DNA from 4 places in the Paenibacillus sp. UMB4589-SE434 genome. Region 1 is predicted to be linked to each of the others. Evidence: riboswitches for the same ligand, from Rfam matches in the RefSeq annotation. Region 1 holds a riboswitch; each other region holds the start of a gene.
What was found. Region 1 has a riboswitch for cyclic di-AMP ahead of QP775_RS24845 (resuscitation-promoting factor). Riboswitches for the same ligand answer to the same signal wherever they lie in the genome.

Region 1 (4,232 bases):
GCCAGGTGAGGCCGCCATGCGTTCAGCTACTTCCTTCTGAATCATAACGACAATATTTTTGAGTGGAAGACGCTCTTCCAGCAACTTCATCATAATGGGAGTAGTCACGTAATATGGCAGATTCGCCACAACACTCACCTTATCCATCTCCGCAAATTGTTCTTGAAACAGTGCCGGCAAATCGACTTTTAGCACATCGCCATGTACAACGCTAACATTGTTATACGGCTCCATGACCTCCGCTAAAATAGGAATCAAACGCTGGTCGATTTCTACTGCTGCGACCTTGCTTGCCTGCTTCGCCAGCTGCTCTGTCAATGCTCCGATCCCAGGTCCAATCTCAAGCGCACCTGTATGCTCATCCAGATCTGCTGCTTGGACGATACGGCGCATAACATTCATATCAATAAGAAAATTTTGGCCTAGGCTCTTCTTAAATGAAAAACCGTGCTTTCGTATAATATCTTTGGTTCGTGTTGGTGTGGCAATGTCCGGTCTTACTTGCGTCATTCTTTACCCGCCTTCCATAAATTTACACACATTCGCAAATTTTCACCTAATGTGGGCCTTAAATGCTCCAATTCGTATCCCGATACCTCAGTTAGTACGATAAAATCTAATGATCATAAGCATCGAAATATATGCTGTCGTCCTATTGACACTTACATTTAATTGGTGTCTAGACGTCGCAGAGCATCTTCAAATTCTTCTCGACTAATCTGAAAGGTCGTACAACGCTTTAATAATTGCTTGGCATTACAATACCCTATGCCTAGTATTTCACCTAGTCTCATGCGTCTATCGGCCGATCCCTCATAAGCAGTAAGTCCTGCCTGGACCAGATCAGTCCAGGTAAGCACTGTGCCTTCATAGGCAGGCATCTCTGTTCGCAGATGATCAAGTGCATGGCGAATCGCTGCGGGCGAAGCATTCTCCACCCCAATGTCGCCTTTGGCGAGCGCCTCCTGCTTGGTTAGGAATGCATGCTTGCATCCAGGGACACGAGCTGCAATCGCTTTGCGAATCCGTTCACCAGCGAAGTCAGGGTCCGTAAATATAATAACGCCCCGGCGCTCATGCGCCAGCGCGATCTTCTTAAACGTCATCTCATTTAGAGCCGATCCGCCAGTCTCAATAGTATCTGCATCTACCGCTCGTTTTATCGCTACGGTGTCGTCTCTTCCTTCAACGACAATAACCTCACGTATCACAGGCAATTGCCCCTTTCCCAAAAAAAGTACAACTAAAATACAAAAGAAGAGGGAATCCCCTCTTCTTAGCATGACATATTTGAATATGAATTACTATATCATAAATACACAGCTGCAATCCACACAGCTAACACTACACTAGAGACTTCCTAACTCGCCTCCGGCTTCACAGGACCGATAACATAAACCGTATATCCCTTCTTGCGTCCGAAACGCTGCACTTGCTTGGAGGAGTCGTAATATACATCAATGATGTTGCCTTTGACGGCTCCACCTGTGTCTTCAGCACGGCGGAAGCCAATGCCTTCGATGTATACCCACCAGCCAAGTGGAATGACCTTCGGATCTACCGCAATCGTACGACCTTCGGTTACTTTTGTTCCGGAGGCTGTTTTGGCCCCCACAGAACCTGGAGTTTCCGTGTATGCTGTTAATTGCACATTCGTAATTTTTTTCTTGTAATCAAAATCTGAGTTGCCGCCAGAAGACTGACCAACGTCATCGCTATCCGCAGACAGTACCACTAATTCAGGTTCTTTTTTCGTACCGTAAGCGATAACCTTATTGACTTGTTTGGTCTGCACTTTTTTGTCTACCATACGGGCAGTGACAAGCTTCCCATCTTCGAAGGTCTTTTCGATCTTTTGTACGACCAGACCTGACTGGCCCTGCTGCACTGTCTTTTTGGTACCCTTCTTCATATCCGGGTTTGCCTGTTTGACGACTTGATAAGGCACCTTCACCTTACGCTCCTCAACCCCTTTGGTCACACGCACAACTTTGATGTTCATGTTAGACGCAATCGAGGTCAACTTGCTTGGGAAAATTTTATCTTGCGCTTTCAGGTTAATATTTAATTGAGTAAGTGCTTGTTTGACATTGTCCTTAGTTGTATACAACGTCTTCGTTAGCCCATCCACCGTAATCTGAATTGGCTTAGCACGTTCTATGGTGATTTGAGCCCCATCTTTGACTTCAGTATCTAACGCTACAGATACTTCGTCATGACTTCCTACCGCTATCGTGTGCTCATCCAAAACATCACGAAGCGTTTCCTGGCGAGTTTCCAAACGACGCTCTTGTCCATCTACGACAATGGCGACCGTCTTTTTGGAATAACTGAATCCCACCAGCACACTAACTAAAGTTATAGCGATTGCAACTACAGCAATTACAGAAACAACACGCACATTTTCATGCTTCCATCGCATTGCGAGTGACTTGCTGGATGATCGGGGATCATGGGGATCGTTGTTCACGAAGTTGCCCATTTCTCGGTCCTCCTTACATAGTCCCGCCGTCGAGAAGTTATGCATGATACATCTGACGCGACTATTGGATATTTTTGCGAAAAATAAGCTTGTGCCTGCCTATCTCTCACACCAACTCCAGTAACGGTCGTCTCTTCCTCCTTGTTCTTACAACCTATGAACCCGCTCCACAAAATATGCAAGGATGCGAGTCTCGTAAGATGCAAAAACAAAAGAAGCCTGTCTCAAGAGGACTCTCTTTCGTGGCTTCTTCATCAAGACCCAAACAAAACAACAGTCTAGGGCTCACACGAGGACCTCTCTCCGTACGCTTGCGAGGTTAGCTGTCGGGTTCGGGCTATGAGAGTCGCCCTATAAGAACATATCGGCTCACGGCTCGACAGCTCTTAATTCACCCCAAGGATACACTCCGCACCTGCTGGCACTTGCAGCATGCTTCTGGTTCCCCCGCTCTCCAAATCAATGGAAATTCAGCGTTACTGGTTGGTTGGAACAATATTCAAGTTCAATCGAACTTCTGTGAGAAATCATATCGTGTTTATGACAAAGTTGTAAAGACTGCCGCAATCACGTTTTTCGTTAAAAACAACAAAAATAAAGCCAAATTTACTCGTTTTATCAAACAAATCCATGTATATGTTGGTGTAGAACTTTTTTTCGTTAGTTTTTCGTTGATTTTCAACGTATGTCAAAACATGTAAGAGCATTTTCGGTTGTTTTTCTGCAAAATTCTTCTAAATCCATATCCTTTAATCCAGCTGCTACCTCTGCCACTAACCGAACGTATCCGGTTTCATTCCGTTTCCCCCGATAAGGATGAGGAGTCAAATAAGGAGCATCCGTTTCCACCAATAAACGGTCCATTGGAACCTGTTTAAGTACCTCTTTTGGCTGTTTAGCATTCTTAAACGTGACTGGGCCGCCGAACGAAATATAAAAGCCCATATCCAGACACATTTTAGCGGTCTCCCAGCTTCCTGAGAACGAATGCATAATGCCTCCAACCTCTTTTGCATTTTCTTCTCTCAAAATACGAACTACATCTTCATGTGCATCACGATTGTGTATGATAATTGGCATATCCAATTCACGTGCGAGTCCGATTTGCTCTCTGAATACACGTTGCTGTACATCCTTCGGTGATGTATCCCAATGATAATCGAGTCCAATTTCACCAATAGCTACTACTTTTTTATGCTCAGTCAACTTGGCGATCCAATCGATATCCGTCTTCTGCATCGTAATTGCATCAACTGGGTGCCATCCCACAGCCGCATAAATAAAGGGGTACTTCTCCGCCAACTCCATGGTCGTCGGGATCGTTTCCCGGTTAAAGCCTACGTTTACCATTCGTGTCACGCCTTGTTCTAAAGCGCGAGCAATTACTTCCTCACGATCTTCATTAAAGGCTTCATTATCCAAATGGGTATGTGTGTCAAATATCATGTCGAATTACTCTCCTTGTATCCTCTAGTAGGTTCCTACTGTGACGCTCGATCCTCTTGTAGTTGAAGTAGTCGGACAACTGATTCAGAAAGTCGCGGGGCTGCCTGTCTGATTTTATCAATCGGAAAATATATATAATGCTTACCACGATGCAATCCACTGATAGAGCGAACAATATCCGACTTTTTTGACAGCTCGACCAATTGTTGGTCACGATCGAGCAATAAAATGTGCATTTGTGTCGGTTCTTCTCCAGAACGATACACATCATAAGGCATATCAGTAGGGGAATCAAACCATAGAT
Region 2 (4,232 bases), on a different contig from region 1:
GATAACCGCTATTCTCTTCATTTACAGACTTCGACACGTAGGCAATACGTCCATTAAAAGAGCTAATAACAGGATCGCTTAACCATGTTAATCGATATAAATCTTCTGAAAGCATACCTCGCTTGTTCTGCATTGACACATCTCCTTTGATCTAATCTTGTAAAATGAAGTAAATGGAAGTTTCCTAAGGTAGAATACTGCTCTCTAACCATAGTATCCCAAGAAACAGCGAGCAGCAAGGTACTGTGGCAGTTGATATCTTTTTCAATTTCATTAAAACCATGGCATCAGCAGCATAGTGATTGAACGAATAGCTTAAGAATTAGCAACCGTTCTTTATCATAAGACAACAATTAAAGGCGCAAGACATGAATGGAGCAATCCATCGGTCGTCAGATCGCAGATGCCCCGTTCATATCTAGTTAGCCGTGTAAAGTTGGACGTTATCGGACAGCCGCGGGCTGTTTTTTGAAAAAGTGCTTCAATGCTTTGTATACCTCTGTTTTTTCTTTAATGACGTAGTACATAAAGTTCGGAATGTTGATATTCCGATACGCAGACATGAGTGTACTGCTGCGGTTATATTGGTTCACTTCGCCGTAACCGAACATATTCGTGCGCTTTAACAGTTCACCGATTAGCTTCACGCAGCGTTCATTGTCGCTTGTCAAGTTGTCGCCGTCTGAGAAATGAAAAGGATAAATGTTGTAGCTGGCAGGTGGATAGCGGCGATCGATTATATCAAGCGCCTTAATGTATGCGGAGGAACAGATCGTGCCACCACTTTCTCCGCGAGTAAAGAACTCTTCCTCGGTGACTTCCTTTGCCTCTGTATGATGGGCTATAAACACGATGTCTACCTTTTCATACTGTTTGCGCAAGAAGCGGGTCATCCAAAAGAAGAAGCTGCGCGCACAGTATTTTTCGAAGGAGCCCATACTTCCTGATGTATCCATCATCGCAATGATGACTGCATTTGATTGTGGCTTAATAATTTCTTCCCACGTCTTAAATCGCAGGTCATCTGGATTAATACCATGTATACCAGGCTGACCGGATAAAGCATTGCGCCGCATATTTTCAAGAATCGTACGCTTCTTGTCAATGTTGGACATAATCCCTTTTTTGCGAATATCGTTAAAGCGAATCTCTTTCACTTCAATCTGCTCTTTGTCCTTAGGACGCAAATGGGGAAGTTCCAGTTCATCAAATAACATGCCTTCAAGCTCTGCAATGCTGATCTCCGCTTCAACTACATCTGCTCCAGGCTGATCACCCGCTTGCTGCCCTTTGCCGGGCCCTTGTTCTTTATCAGTTCCAAGCACGTCGCCTACTTTACTGTCGCCATCTCCTTGGCCTACATGTTTCTTCTTGTTAAAATTGTACATAAAACGAAATTCATCCAGGCTGCGGATTGGAACTTTAATAATTTGCTTGCCATCCGACAAAATAATATTTTCCTCGGTGACCAGGTCTGGCAAATTCTGCTTTATCGCTTCGCGCACCTTCTGCTGATGGCGCGCTTGATCTTGATATCCTTTACGATGGAGCGACCAGTCTTCACGGGATACGATAAATAACGGTTCAGTCATGATGCTCCCCCTTCCAGATTAGCAACAGGATGAATCCCTGCTGTAAGTTCTTGTTACACAATATATTCACGAACAGGGGAGTTATGAAGGGCAGCAGGAGAAAGTGTGATGTATAAAGGAGTCACACCAATTAATAAGTGCTAGGATTAAGGTTAGGTACAGCATTATTACATAGTTCAAAGGAGCACACAGATGAATCCAACTTCACGGATATATGAAGAGCTCACATTAGAGCAGATTACAAAAATAATGACGGAAACTTTCGACCTCCACACGGAGGTGTTATCTTGTTCATTGCTAAGTGGAGGATTGTTTAATACGACTTATTTAATTCATACGATACGGCCAGAAACTGCAGTCGTGCTGCGTGTAGCCCCGATTCACCATGAGCTGCTTCTAGACTTTGAGAAGACGATGATGGGCGCAGAGACACATATTTATAACCTTCTGGCGACGAAGGGAGTTCCCGTTCCTAAAGTAATAATCTGTGATGAGTCTTGTGAAGTGATACCACGAGTGTACATGGTCATGGAATATATTCCGAGTGTGCCCATGAATGACCCCACTGTTCCTGAGGATGTAAAAGCAGCGTTACGTCGCAGCTTGGGTCAGTACACATCACGAATTCATGAACTCACAGGGGAAAAATTCGGTTGGCCAACTTCAAGACAAGGTATTAGAGGTAGTGAGAGCTGGTCACAAGTCATCTTGCAGTTTGTAAATGAGTTAGCAGGAAAGTCAATTGTTCATGGGGTGTTTGAACAACAGGAAATGGACGTATTATTAAACCTTTTCCGATCAAATGAGCGCATTTTTGATGAGATCACAACTCCTGTGCTTGTTCATAATGACCTATGGGATCCCAATGTTCTGGTGAGTGAACAACATAATGTGTGGGAGATTGCCGCGATTATTGATGCGGATCGCTCGATGTATGCCGATCCTGAATATGAATTTGTATTATGGGACAATAATGCTGACTTTATGGAGGGATACGGTAAACCGTTGGATATGTCTATCGCTGCACAAACACGAAGAGAAAGCTACAAGCTGCTGCTTGCTGTTATGAATGCTTATGTATTTAAGGTTGAATACAACAATAGTCCAGCTTATCTAGACGCAAGAGAGGATGTGCTTGGCCGTCTTGAAGCATGGTCTTCATCTCGAAAGTAAACAAGAACGTACCCGTTACTGAGCGGGTACGTTTTTTTAATTATGACGAATTTGTAATAATATTCATCTGTTTACATTAAGTTTTAAATGAATTCAGGTGTGGAACATGTTACGATTTGTAAGAATTAAAAAACGAAAGCCGAAGCTCATGAATGAGCACGGGGGAACCAACATTGGGGTGAAATCGCACATGCGATAGGGGAATCTCTTAACCCGAACCCGTCAGCTAACCTCGTAGGCTGCAAAGGGAGATGACATCTTTGAAGAAACAGATGCAGAAAGTCGTAATCGTGGGTGCACTTGCACTTGCTCCAGTATTATCCGCAGGCTCGGTAATGGCTGCACCAGCTAGTAATGCAGATTGCAACGTTAATAACAATATTAAGGTTAATAGCAATTCGCAGCAGGGTACGCAGAACACGATGAAGTGGAACATCAACGGACAAGATTGGTCTGCACTACTGTCCAAGTGGTTCCCACAGTTCAAGCAAGACGGTCAACAGCAAGGGAACAATAACAATTCCGGCCAAGTGAAGGTTGAACAACCTAAGCAAGGGGGAACTGAAAATAAGGGCCAGCAGCAGTCGCCTAACGGCAGCACAGAACAGAACAAGCAGGAGCAAGCTGCAAATGTATCCGAGTTTGCAAAGCAGGTAGCTGAGCTCGTGAACAAGGAACGTGCTGCAGCAGGACTAGCTCCACTTAAGCTGGACAATAAGTTGTCTGAAGTTGCGATGAAGAAAGCAAAGGATATGTATGATAACAATTACTTTGATCATCAATCGCCAACTTATGGTTCGCCATTTGACATGATGAAAGCTAATGGAATCCAGTATAGTACTGCCGGCGAGAATATCGCTAAAGGCCAACGTACGCCAGAAGAGGTCATGAACGCTTGGATGAACAGCGACGGACATCGCAAAAACATTATGAACTCAAGTTTCACTACAATTGGTGTGGCCTATTATAATGGTGAATGGGTACAGCAATTTACGGGCTAAGCTTACTTTTAAATACCTTTTACACTCCTCCTGTATGATATAAGAAAGGCTGCATCTACTGCGATTTTGTCGCGGATAGGGCAGCCTTTTTCTTCGATTTACACAATTTCCATGAGGTCTTCACATAACCTTTTCATAATAATGCGGTTCTATTAACAAATGTTTTTCATAATAAAATAGTCAGAGAACACACGAGAGGCTGCTGCATGCAGGAGCTGGCCCAGGATATCTTCTATCATGAATGAACTGTTCTGCATATGGAATGATTGATAATTGATGAGGAGGCGATGAATAATGAATGTACGGACAAAATGGAAACGTCATTGGTTCAAGTTAGTATTGGCAGTCGCGATTACATTACCTGTATTCTCCTTTGGAACAAATCCGCCCGTGTATGCAGAGGGGCCATCCGATCCAGCACCTTACATTAATGCAAAAGGCACGCCTAATGGCAAAAAAGTGTTGT
Region 3 (4,232 bases), on a different contig from region 1:
TATAGTGGGAAAATAGCCTGATATGTGCCTCGTGCGATATCAGGCTGTTTTTATGGAAGGCTGTGCATAAGGCAACAGCCTTATTTCTATCGATATCGACAAAAGTCCATAAGACAGTCGGTCTAGCGGCATATAGTGATTTGACTGCACACATTATTCGGCACCAGTTGTGATTCGTTGCTAGTTGCTGCTCATGATTGGTACAGGCGGGTGTCGCTAATGTCAAGCACTGAGGTTTCAGGAACAATCACCTGTCGTTATGAAGGCAAGGAACAGACTAACTTGGTTTGATTGGATGACAAATGAGTAGATAGATGATGATCGTTATGATTTATGAAAGATTGGTGGTTGAATAAGTATGGTGTTGGCCTCGATACAGCCAAAGTTTGGTTGGCTCACGGTCGACAGTAACAACAAAGGAGTGAGGAGATGCCCGGTTCACGCTCACGGAGGAAATCATATCGACACAGACGCGTGACATCGATAACCGTTGCTCGCAGGCGTGGACGATTACGCGGTCTGCATGAAGGATACCAGGATGGATACCTTCGTGGCCGTGCGGATATGCTGGTGAAGACCATACGCCCGCAAATTCCTCATCGACCTATACATGTCATGTACGTTACCTCAGGCAAGGGCTTCCCATACTCTCCAATTGATGATGCGTTAGTCAGCACGCTTCAGGAGATGGTGGGGAAGGTGACGGTCATCGGGCCGAGAGATGCCGTTGCAGCTTCGGCGGCCTCCTTAAGGCCGGATATTATCATCGCCTTGGATGGCATGGAGCTTCCAATCGGCCAGCTTGATGAACTGCGGGCAGCAGGCATTCGCACAGCCGTATGGCTGACGGACGATCCGTATTATACGGATATGATGTCTGCTATCGTGCCGCATTACAGCGATGTGTTTACGTTAGAAATCAACAGTGTCAGCTATTATCAATCTATTGGCTGTCCCAGTGTTCATTACTTGCCGTTTGCGGTGTATCCAGGCCATTTTTTGCCGAAGACAACACCTACACCGGGGCGCCGCGATGTTTGTTTTATAGGTTCAGCCTACTGGAACAGAGTACGTTTTTTCGAATCGATTATAGATCGAATGATGCAGTATAACGCATACTTTTCAGGCTTGTGGTGGGATCGACTGCCACAGTTTAGCTCCTATACGGGCAAGATTGATCTTGGTCGTTGGATGACTCCGCAAGAAACAGCTGATATGTACAACATGACCAAAATTGTCATCAATATGCACAGATCTCACGATGACGAGACGGTGAACAGCAATTCCAGTCAGATTATTGCCTCCTCTCCGAACCCAAGGACGTTTGAAATTGCTTGCTGCGGCACACTGCAATTGACAGACATTCGCAGTGATCTAGCTAGCTTTTATACCCCTGGTATCGAGATTGTGACCTACCAATCGCCTGATGAGCTGCTTGCAAAGATGGAGCATTATTTGCACCATGAAGGAGAACGGCGTGAGATTGCGCTGCGCGGGCTTGAAAGAACGCTGCGTGAGCATACGTATGCCAATCGGATGAATCAGCTTTTGGGTACTCTTTTTGGCTACTGATGTTCCCGCGGATCCCAAAAAATGACATGAGACAGCCGCTTGAACGTACTCGATTCAGGCGGCTTTAGTGTATGCGCTGATATAGCCATACGAAAAGGCAGTGTAGTCTAAATCCCGCCTATGCATGCCTTATGCAAACGCATCAAAGCGAGCTATGAGCTGTAAATGGAAGCTTGAACAGGACACGAGTAATAGATTAATCATGACAGAAATTTTGCCAAGAAAGCGATTAAATCCATATTGTTATCGAAATTACTTTAAAATGCTACTGTTATCCAATCGAATGAAGATAATTAAAGATATGACGAGTAAATGATAGGATTTTCGATGATTGATTATGATTATATCCAGCATTTGGTCATGCTTGGAACAATATGAACGTTCGAATTGATTTACATACATACATGAAAAGGCGTAAGATTCAGTTCATCGACGACAACAATATCCGTTGCGTCTTCATCGCTGAGTTCCGCCGGAAGGCGGGAGCGGGGGAACCACAATGAGAAGGCAAATCCGTCATAACAACCGATTGCGGCTGAATTAGATTGATTTGCGTTCAGGGGGTGAATCCGGTAAAGGTTATATCCATGCTAAATGTTAGGGGATGTCACTTTGCAACCGGTAGGGCGACTCTTCGATTCCGAACCCGACAGCTAACCTCGTAAGCGTCCGAGGAGAGGCGCGCTAGACCGATTTGCGCATACTGACCAACCTCTACCCGAATGATGAAAGTAACGGACTTCAGGAGGTATGGTGAAATGCAAGACACGGACCGAATCGTTACCGTATTCGCTCCGAACACGATGGGGGCTGACTTTGTCCGCCAACTGCGCGGCGCAGGCTTGCCAGTGGCAGCCATCAGTAACAATGTGAGATGTTCGGCAAGAATGGAGAAACTTGGTGTCAAGCACATTTGGCACGTAAACACATCTCGGACCAAACCAGCCGAGATTCCGTTATTACCAGTTGGACGTATATACGTATTCGAGCAAAGCTTTGCGCTGACTTGTCGTCTGCTGCAGCAATGCCGAGCATGGACGTACGACCCGATTACGGTCATAACTAAGCAGCATTATCCACGTTCCATTTACCGCCTGCTAGGCGCGGATATGGTTGTGTACACGCAGTCGGATCAAGTATCCTTTCTGCTGACCGAATTGATTTACAGCGAGCAGCGTTCAACCGTATAGCTGCACCAGTAACTTATTTACAGCAGGTTCTGGTGCGATCAGTTCGAACGGCTCGACTAATTGATAAGCTTTGGGCAATGCTCATCGCTGAATCCCTGAGAAGGGAACGGGGGACCCAATGTTAGAGCACAGTGCTTCGAAAGTGGAGAAGCTGCTGTGCGAGGGGTGAATCTTGGCCTTTGGCCAGTAGGGCGACTCATGCGCCCGAATCCGTCAGCTAACCTCGTAAGCGTCCATAGAGGCAGCCTTATTTCGTTGTGGCGATTCGCAGCTTGCGTTTTATTTAGCTGCGTGTTTAGAAGCCGCACGGAAAGGGATCCTCTTTCCGTGCGGCTTTTTGTGTTGTCTTTTAACATGCTGCAAGGTAAAGCACCGTCTCTGAAGGGTGAGCACATCTTAGCACCAAGGCTCAAAGGAGGAGTTGGCATATGTTCGATGTCATTATGCTTGTATTAATTGTATTGTTAGGCGTCGTAACGTATGGGGTGCTGTCCTGGTGCTCCACAGAAGTTGATCATTAGTCATGGCTAATGCCATGAACATCGCACGGGCTGACTCGTGCATATAGAGGTGAACAAAGATGATTATCGTGCTTGGCGTACTGGTAGGGGCACTGTTTCTCTATCTGGGATACGCACTTGTAAAGCCAGAGAAATTCTAGGGATACGACTTCCTTGTAAATAGTTGAAAGGTGGAACACAAAAATGACAGGTTTAGGTTGGTTGTCTATTGGCATTACATTACTTATTGTATTGGTGTTGGCACGTCCGGTCGGCATCTATTTATCTCGTGTATTTGATAGCGGTGGAAAGCCGCTGCCGATGGATCGAGTGCTTGGTCCAATTGACAAAGGTTTATTCAAATTGTTTGGCATCCGAGAGACCAACCAGAGCTGGAAAGCCTATGCAGGTTCGTTGGTGCTAAGCAACGTGGTCATGATTGTGATCACTTATGCAATATTCCGGCTGCAAGGAGTGCTGCCGCTAAATCCGAGCGGCATTGCAGGCATGGAACCTTCGGTTGCGTTTAATACAGCGATCAGCTTTATGGCAAATACGAATTTACAGCACTACAGCGGAGAAACAGGGTTATCCTATCTCTCACAAATGATCGGCATTATTTTCTTGATGTTTACCTCGCCGGCAACTGGTCTCGCCATTGTATTTGCTTTTATGAGAGGTCTGGCAGGCAAGCCACTTGGCAACTTTTTTGTGGATCTAGTTCGCTCGATTACGCGTATCCTGCTTCCGATTGCGGTAGTGGCAGGCATTATATTCGTTGCGATGGGTGTTCCGCAGACGCTCAGCCCGACGGAGACGGTAACAACAGTACAAGGTGCAGAGCAGCAGATCGCACGGGGGCCTGTCGCTTCATTATTGTCCATTAAAGAGCTGGGCAACAACGGGGGTGGTTTCTTCGGTCCGAACTCGACGCATCCATTCGAGAATCCAAATGCACTCAGTAACACGC
Region 4 (4,232 bases), on a different contig from region 1:
CAAATGTCAGAATCGGAAACTGTCCCGGTTCCAAACCGTAATAACGTACACAGGCTTATTTGATTCGGAATGAGCAAATGAACTTAAATTATTATTAAGTATTCATTCAGCTTGTCTTCATGTGCTGGCTTCATACTGAAGAAATTGCAGTTTGAAAGGAGGTGAGAATATGAAATGGACGACATCATCGGCGGTCGCCTGGTCTACAGCTATGATGCTGCTGCTTGCTTCTCCGGCAGCGGCGCAAAGCGAACATGCCGCTGCTGCATTTGCGAAGTCGCCTGAAGCGCGGGTTGTATTTGCATCAGGAGATGACACGGATTCTTCCCGCAAGAGTGAATCACAGGGCGGAGTACTAGCGTTGCTGCCAAGCTCCGCGACTTCGAAAGCAAGCAATTTGTCGGCACAATTAAATAAGAAAGATCACACAGAGAAGAAACAGCTGAACAAGGAGCAGGAACAGCTCCAAAGTCAGATAAAAGAGCTTCGGCAGAAGAAGCTTATATCGATTGCACAGAAATATGGTATTGTTGTCGAAAACAAGACATTTGAGCAAATACGTCATGAATTGCGACAAATAGTTGGACGTAACGGCAAAATGTTCCACGAGAAACATGTCGATAAGCATGCACGGCCTCAACAACACATGAGGGAACAAGTGAAGAAAAAGGTTGTGAATTCGGAGCATTTGAATACTGAACATACAGGGAGCAAGTTAAGGGAACAGCAGCAGTAATGGAGTCACAAGCTACGTGGTACATGAGACATTAAGTTGTCGTGGATTTTGAGGACTTAGGCTGGTAGTCGTGAATAAGATGTAGAGGCATGTTGGAAGAACGCCCAGCATGCCTCTTTGGGTTAAACGCAGTGCGGGGATGTAATGTTATATCCTACATTGTCAAAATCTGAGGATAAGTAGTAAGTAGGGTTTACGAAAGGTGACTCTACAGTGAAATGATATATCACCCTTTTCAAGGCTAGTAGAAACTAGTTGGCACCATCGTTATATGTAATGTGCGTGGCGTGGTGACTAGGAAGTTAGAGAATTAATTATTGCAGGTATATCGATATCACGGTGATGGAGCTAGTTCCTGATTAGGACAACAAGAGAAGAAGCGTGATTCATCTTCAGGTTCACGTGTTAATTATCATATAAGGGTGCTGGACCTGGGAATGGACAGGGAGAATGATGGTTAGCATGCTTCTCTTCAGCTAGATGCCCATATAGCAGTCAGAAGAACAGGGAAACATGGCAAGTGTAAACCCATTTTATACAGATTTATGTTTATAATTGTCGTCTTTTTCCTGTATTAATTTGTGCAGGACCATGGCTTCTTAGTTGGCACGTTTCAGTTTGGCGTGCATACAGTGTATAGAACAGTGCAATATAAAAGCCCGACAGGCTGCATGAGGCAATCCATCGGGCTTTCGGTATAATATTCTATTATTTCTCGTAAGAAGCAAAGCTATCATATTGCTTCGAGCTGAGAATGCGCTTAGCACCAACATAACGCTTCTCATAATAATCCATGCTCAGATCGTCGACACGTGTTCCTTTGCTTGTCGAAGCGTGGGCGAATTGACCGTTGCCTACATAAATGCCGACGTGGGAGATTCCGCTGCCACTAGTATTGAAGAATACCAAGTCTCCAGGGCGTAGTTCGTCTTTTTTTACTTTGTCGCCAACTTCATACTGGGAAGAAGACGAACGAGGCAATTCAACATCGAATTTGTCAAAAACATACTTTACAAATCCAGAGCAGTCAAACCCCTTCGTTGTAGTTCCACCATACTTGTAGTCGATACCCATCAAATCTTGGATAGTGTTGTCCATCTTCGTTGCGGCGAATGCGCTACCTGTTCCGATCGAGAACAGTAAGCTCAGACCGACCACCGCAGTGACCAACTTCTTCTTCAATTGGAAAAGCTCCTTCCGTGCCTGCGAGGTTAGCTGGAGGGTTCGGTTGAAGGTTCCCTATGATCTCTGCATAAGCAAGATCAATTCACCCAGTATTAATGGTTCCCCCGCTTCCCGGATGTGTACGGGAATTTGGCCTATTGGATCACATCAGATTCCGTTACTTCTGATTACAAAATTGCAAGAACTAAGTGTCTTTCATGACAAAGTTGTAACAATCTAAGCCTTATTTTAGCAGACCTTTTTTACTTTGACAAACACTTTTTGTCCGGAAACGCCAAAAAAACGCGCTTAAACCTCGAGAAAAGGCTTAAGTAAGCGTTTTTTTGGCGAAAAAATATTTAGAAAGGCCGAAATTTACGGTTTCCGATGATTCCATGCGTGATAACGGCTAGAAAGACTCCATAATTTCAAAAATGCGCGTAATGCAGGATATGCCTGCTGTAAAATGAGTGCGGTCATGCCGGTCCATAACATGGCAGCGGTTGTCACTAATGTACTGCATACTAGTGAGATAAGCACAAATAGGAGCGACAATCCAATGACAGGCAGAACGTGAACGATGCCGTTTTTTAGTGCATGCAACAGCGACATGTCTGACCCAGCGCCGAATTGCAGAAATAAAAACAAATGATGAAGCAGCCAACCTCCAACCAGCCAAGCGAGACTAACAGGAAGAGCACCAGTTAATAGCATCTGCCAGCTTGGATTAGAAGCAAGTACTTCGGCCAGATAAGGGACGGCCCAATAGGCGGGAGCAAGCATCAAGGCCGTTTCCAGAAGATACAATAAAGCAAAAGGTTTCCACACTGCTGCGATTCCCCTGAAAAAGGTCAATCCCGATTCCGTTCGGTGATTAGCCATTGAATAGCAGATGCCAGCATGAATGATCGGTGTGAGCAGCATCCGTACCGCAATAAAAGCGACTATGATCCAGAGGTACGGTGTATAGGTAGACGTTTTAGTTAATTGGAACTGGGATTCCAATAAGAAGAGTTGTGAACTCATCTCCGTAGGAGCTGGGCTCGGATACCGGCGAAGTATTGGCATGATGACGGAATCCATAAAGCGAAATAATAGAAATCCCCACAATAACTGATATAGAAATAGGATGATCCAGATGTATAAATGGTCTTTCAGCCAGTCCCACCCTGCGCGCATATGCAGCTTCATGTCCATCACCACCCCAATACGTTTGTTATCACTTCCAGCCATTTGACGGCTACCCAATTAACGCGCGTGCGCACCGGTTCTTCAATTTGAGCACGCATATAGTTGTTAATGTGACGATTCTCTACCATGATCGTATAGAGAGGATCGATCATTACCCATGCGAGCGGGGAGGAATGACTGAGCTTATATTGGATGCGGTCGCCTTCCACAGACCATACTTTACGAGTTGTACTTCCGTCTGCAAATTGAAATACGATCGGTACGTTCGGGTAGTCAGCGCCGTTCTTTTGAATATTTACCGTTGCTTCATAACGTGGCGTTCCTCCTTCATTAAAGGTGCGGGTATGGATGCTCTCGACGGAAAAGTCAGCCATCTTCTGCCCATATATATACTGATTAAAGAAGTCGGTCCATTTACGGTTGGTCACCAATTCTACGATACGTTGAAAGTCTGCTGTGGTCGGATGTTTAAAGCGATATTTTGTTGTATAGATTTTCAGAATACGCTGCATCGTCTTTTCTCCAACCTGCTTTTCTAAGGCAAGCAGCACAAGCTTAGAGCGATAGTATACGTTTTCGGCATAATGGTTCTGATTTTTGTATTGCCACGCATGCTGTTTGAGTGGAGCGGGATCGGTCATATAACTTGCTTGTACCGCCAAATTAGGTGTCACACCGAATTCCGACTCCATTAACTTATCCTCGGCATAGGAGGTGAAGCCCTCGTCGAGCCAAGCCTCCTCGAATTCATTGGACGCCAGCAGCCCATAGAAATATTGGTGTCCGATCTCATGGACGACCGTTCGTTCCAAGTCATAACCGGGGCTTTCATCATCTGCACCGAATGCGGTTACCAGTGTCGGGTATTCCATTCCACCTGCCCCGTTAGCCTCTTTTGGGGGGACTACAATGGAAAGCGTTGAATATGGGTATTCACCGTACCATTCACTAAACTTGGTGAGTGCGGCTTTTGCGGCAAAGAAGTAACGTTCTTTCAACTGTTCGTGCTTAGGGTCAAGGTAGAGTTTAATACGAACACCCGGCACGTTAGCTGATGAGAACGGTTCTTCCGCATAGACAAAGTTCGGAGAGGCCGACCACGCAAAGTCATGCACATCGTCTGCATAGAATTGATACGTTT

Region 2: linked by a shared signal. The riboswitch ahead of QP775_RS15480 (CAP domain-containing protein) and the one ahead of QP775_RS24845 (resuscitation-promoting factor) in region 1 are both predicted to bind cyclic di-AMP.
Region 3: linked by a shared signal. The riboswitch ahead of QP775_RS22575 (hypothetical protein) and the one ahead of QP775_RS24845 (resuscitation-promoting factor) in region 1 are both predicted to bind cyclic di-AMP.
Region 4: linked by a shared signal. The riboswitch ahead of QP775_RS24570 (C40 family peptidase) and the one ahead of QP775_RS24845 (resuscitation-promoting factor) in region 1 are both predicted to bind cyclic di-AMP.

Annotation. Positions count from the first base shown of each region.
Region 1 is NZ_JASOYK010000013.1:11,306-15,537, reverse strand. It holds gene rsmA (16S rRNA (adenine(1518)-N(6)/adenine(1519)-N(6))-dimethyltransferase RsmA) at 1-510, opposite strand, end outside; gene rnmV (ribonuclease M5) at 669-1,211, opposite strand; gene QP775_RS24845 (resuscitation-promoting factor) at 1,361-2,482, opposite strand; cyclic di-AMP (ydaO/yuaA leader) riboswitch at 2,775-2,968, opposite strand; gene QP775_RS24840 (TatD family hydrolase) at 3,161-3,928, opposite strand; gene QP775_RS24835 (HD domain-containing protein) at 3,964-4,232, opposite strand, start outside.
Region 2 is NZ_JASOYK010000004.1:39,881-44,112, forward strand. It holds gene QP775_RS15465 (S9 family peptidase) at 1-133, opposite strand, end outside; gene yhbH (sporulation protein YhbH) at 444-1,592, opposite strand; gene QP775_RS15475 (phosphotransferase family protein) at 1,785-2,765, shown strand; cyclic di-AMP (ydaO/yuaA leader) riboswitch at 2,893-3,021, shown strand; gene QP775_RS15480 (CAP domain-containing protein) at 3,017-3,766, shown strand; gene QP775_RS15485 (motility-associated ABC transporter substrate-binding family protein) at 4,061-4,232, shown strand, end outside.
Region 3 is NZ_JASOYK010000009.1:31,420-35,651, forward strand. It holds gene QP775_RS22565 (hypothetical protein) at 1-5, shown strand, start outside; gene QP775_RS22570 (CgeB family protein) at 475-1,572, shown strand; cyclic di-AMP (ydaO/yuaA leader) riboswitch at 2,023-2,256, shown strand; gene QP775_RS22575 (hypothetical protein) at 2,331-2,762, shown strand; cyclic di-AMP (ydaO/yuaA leader) riboswitch at 2,838-3,008, shown strand; gene kdpF (K(+)-transporting ATPase subunit F) at 3,343-3,423, shown strand; gene kdpA (potassium-transporting ATPase subunit KdpA) at 3,467-4,232, shown strand, end outside.
Region 4 is NZ_JASOYK010000012.1:32,755-36,986, reverse strand. It holds gene QP775_RS24575 (hypothetical protein) at 170-736, shown strand; gene QP775_RS24570 (C40 family peptidase) at 1,445-1,918, opposite strand; cyclic di-AMP (ydaO/yuaA leader) riboswitch at 1,923-2,066, opposite strand; gene QP775_RS24565 (carbamoyl transferase) at 2,276-3,091, opposite strand; gene QP775_RS24560 (M1 family metallopeptidase) at 3,097-4,232, opposite strand, start outside.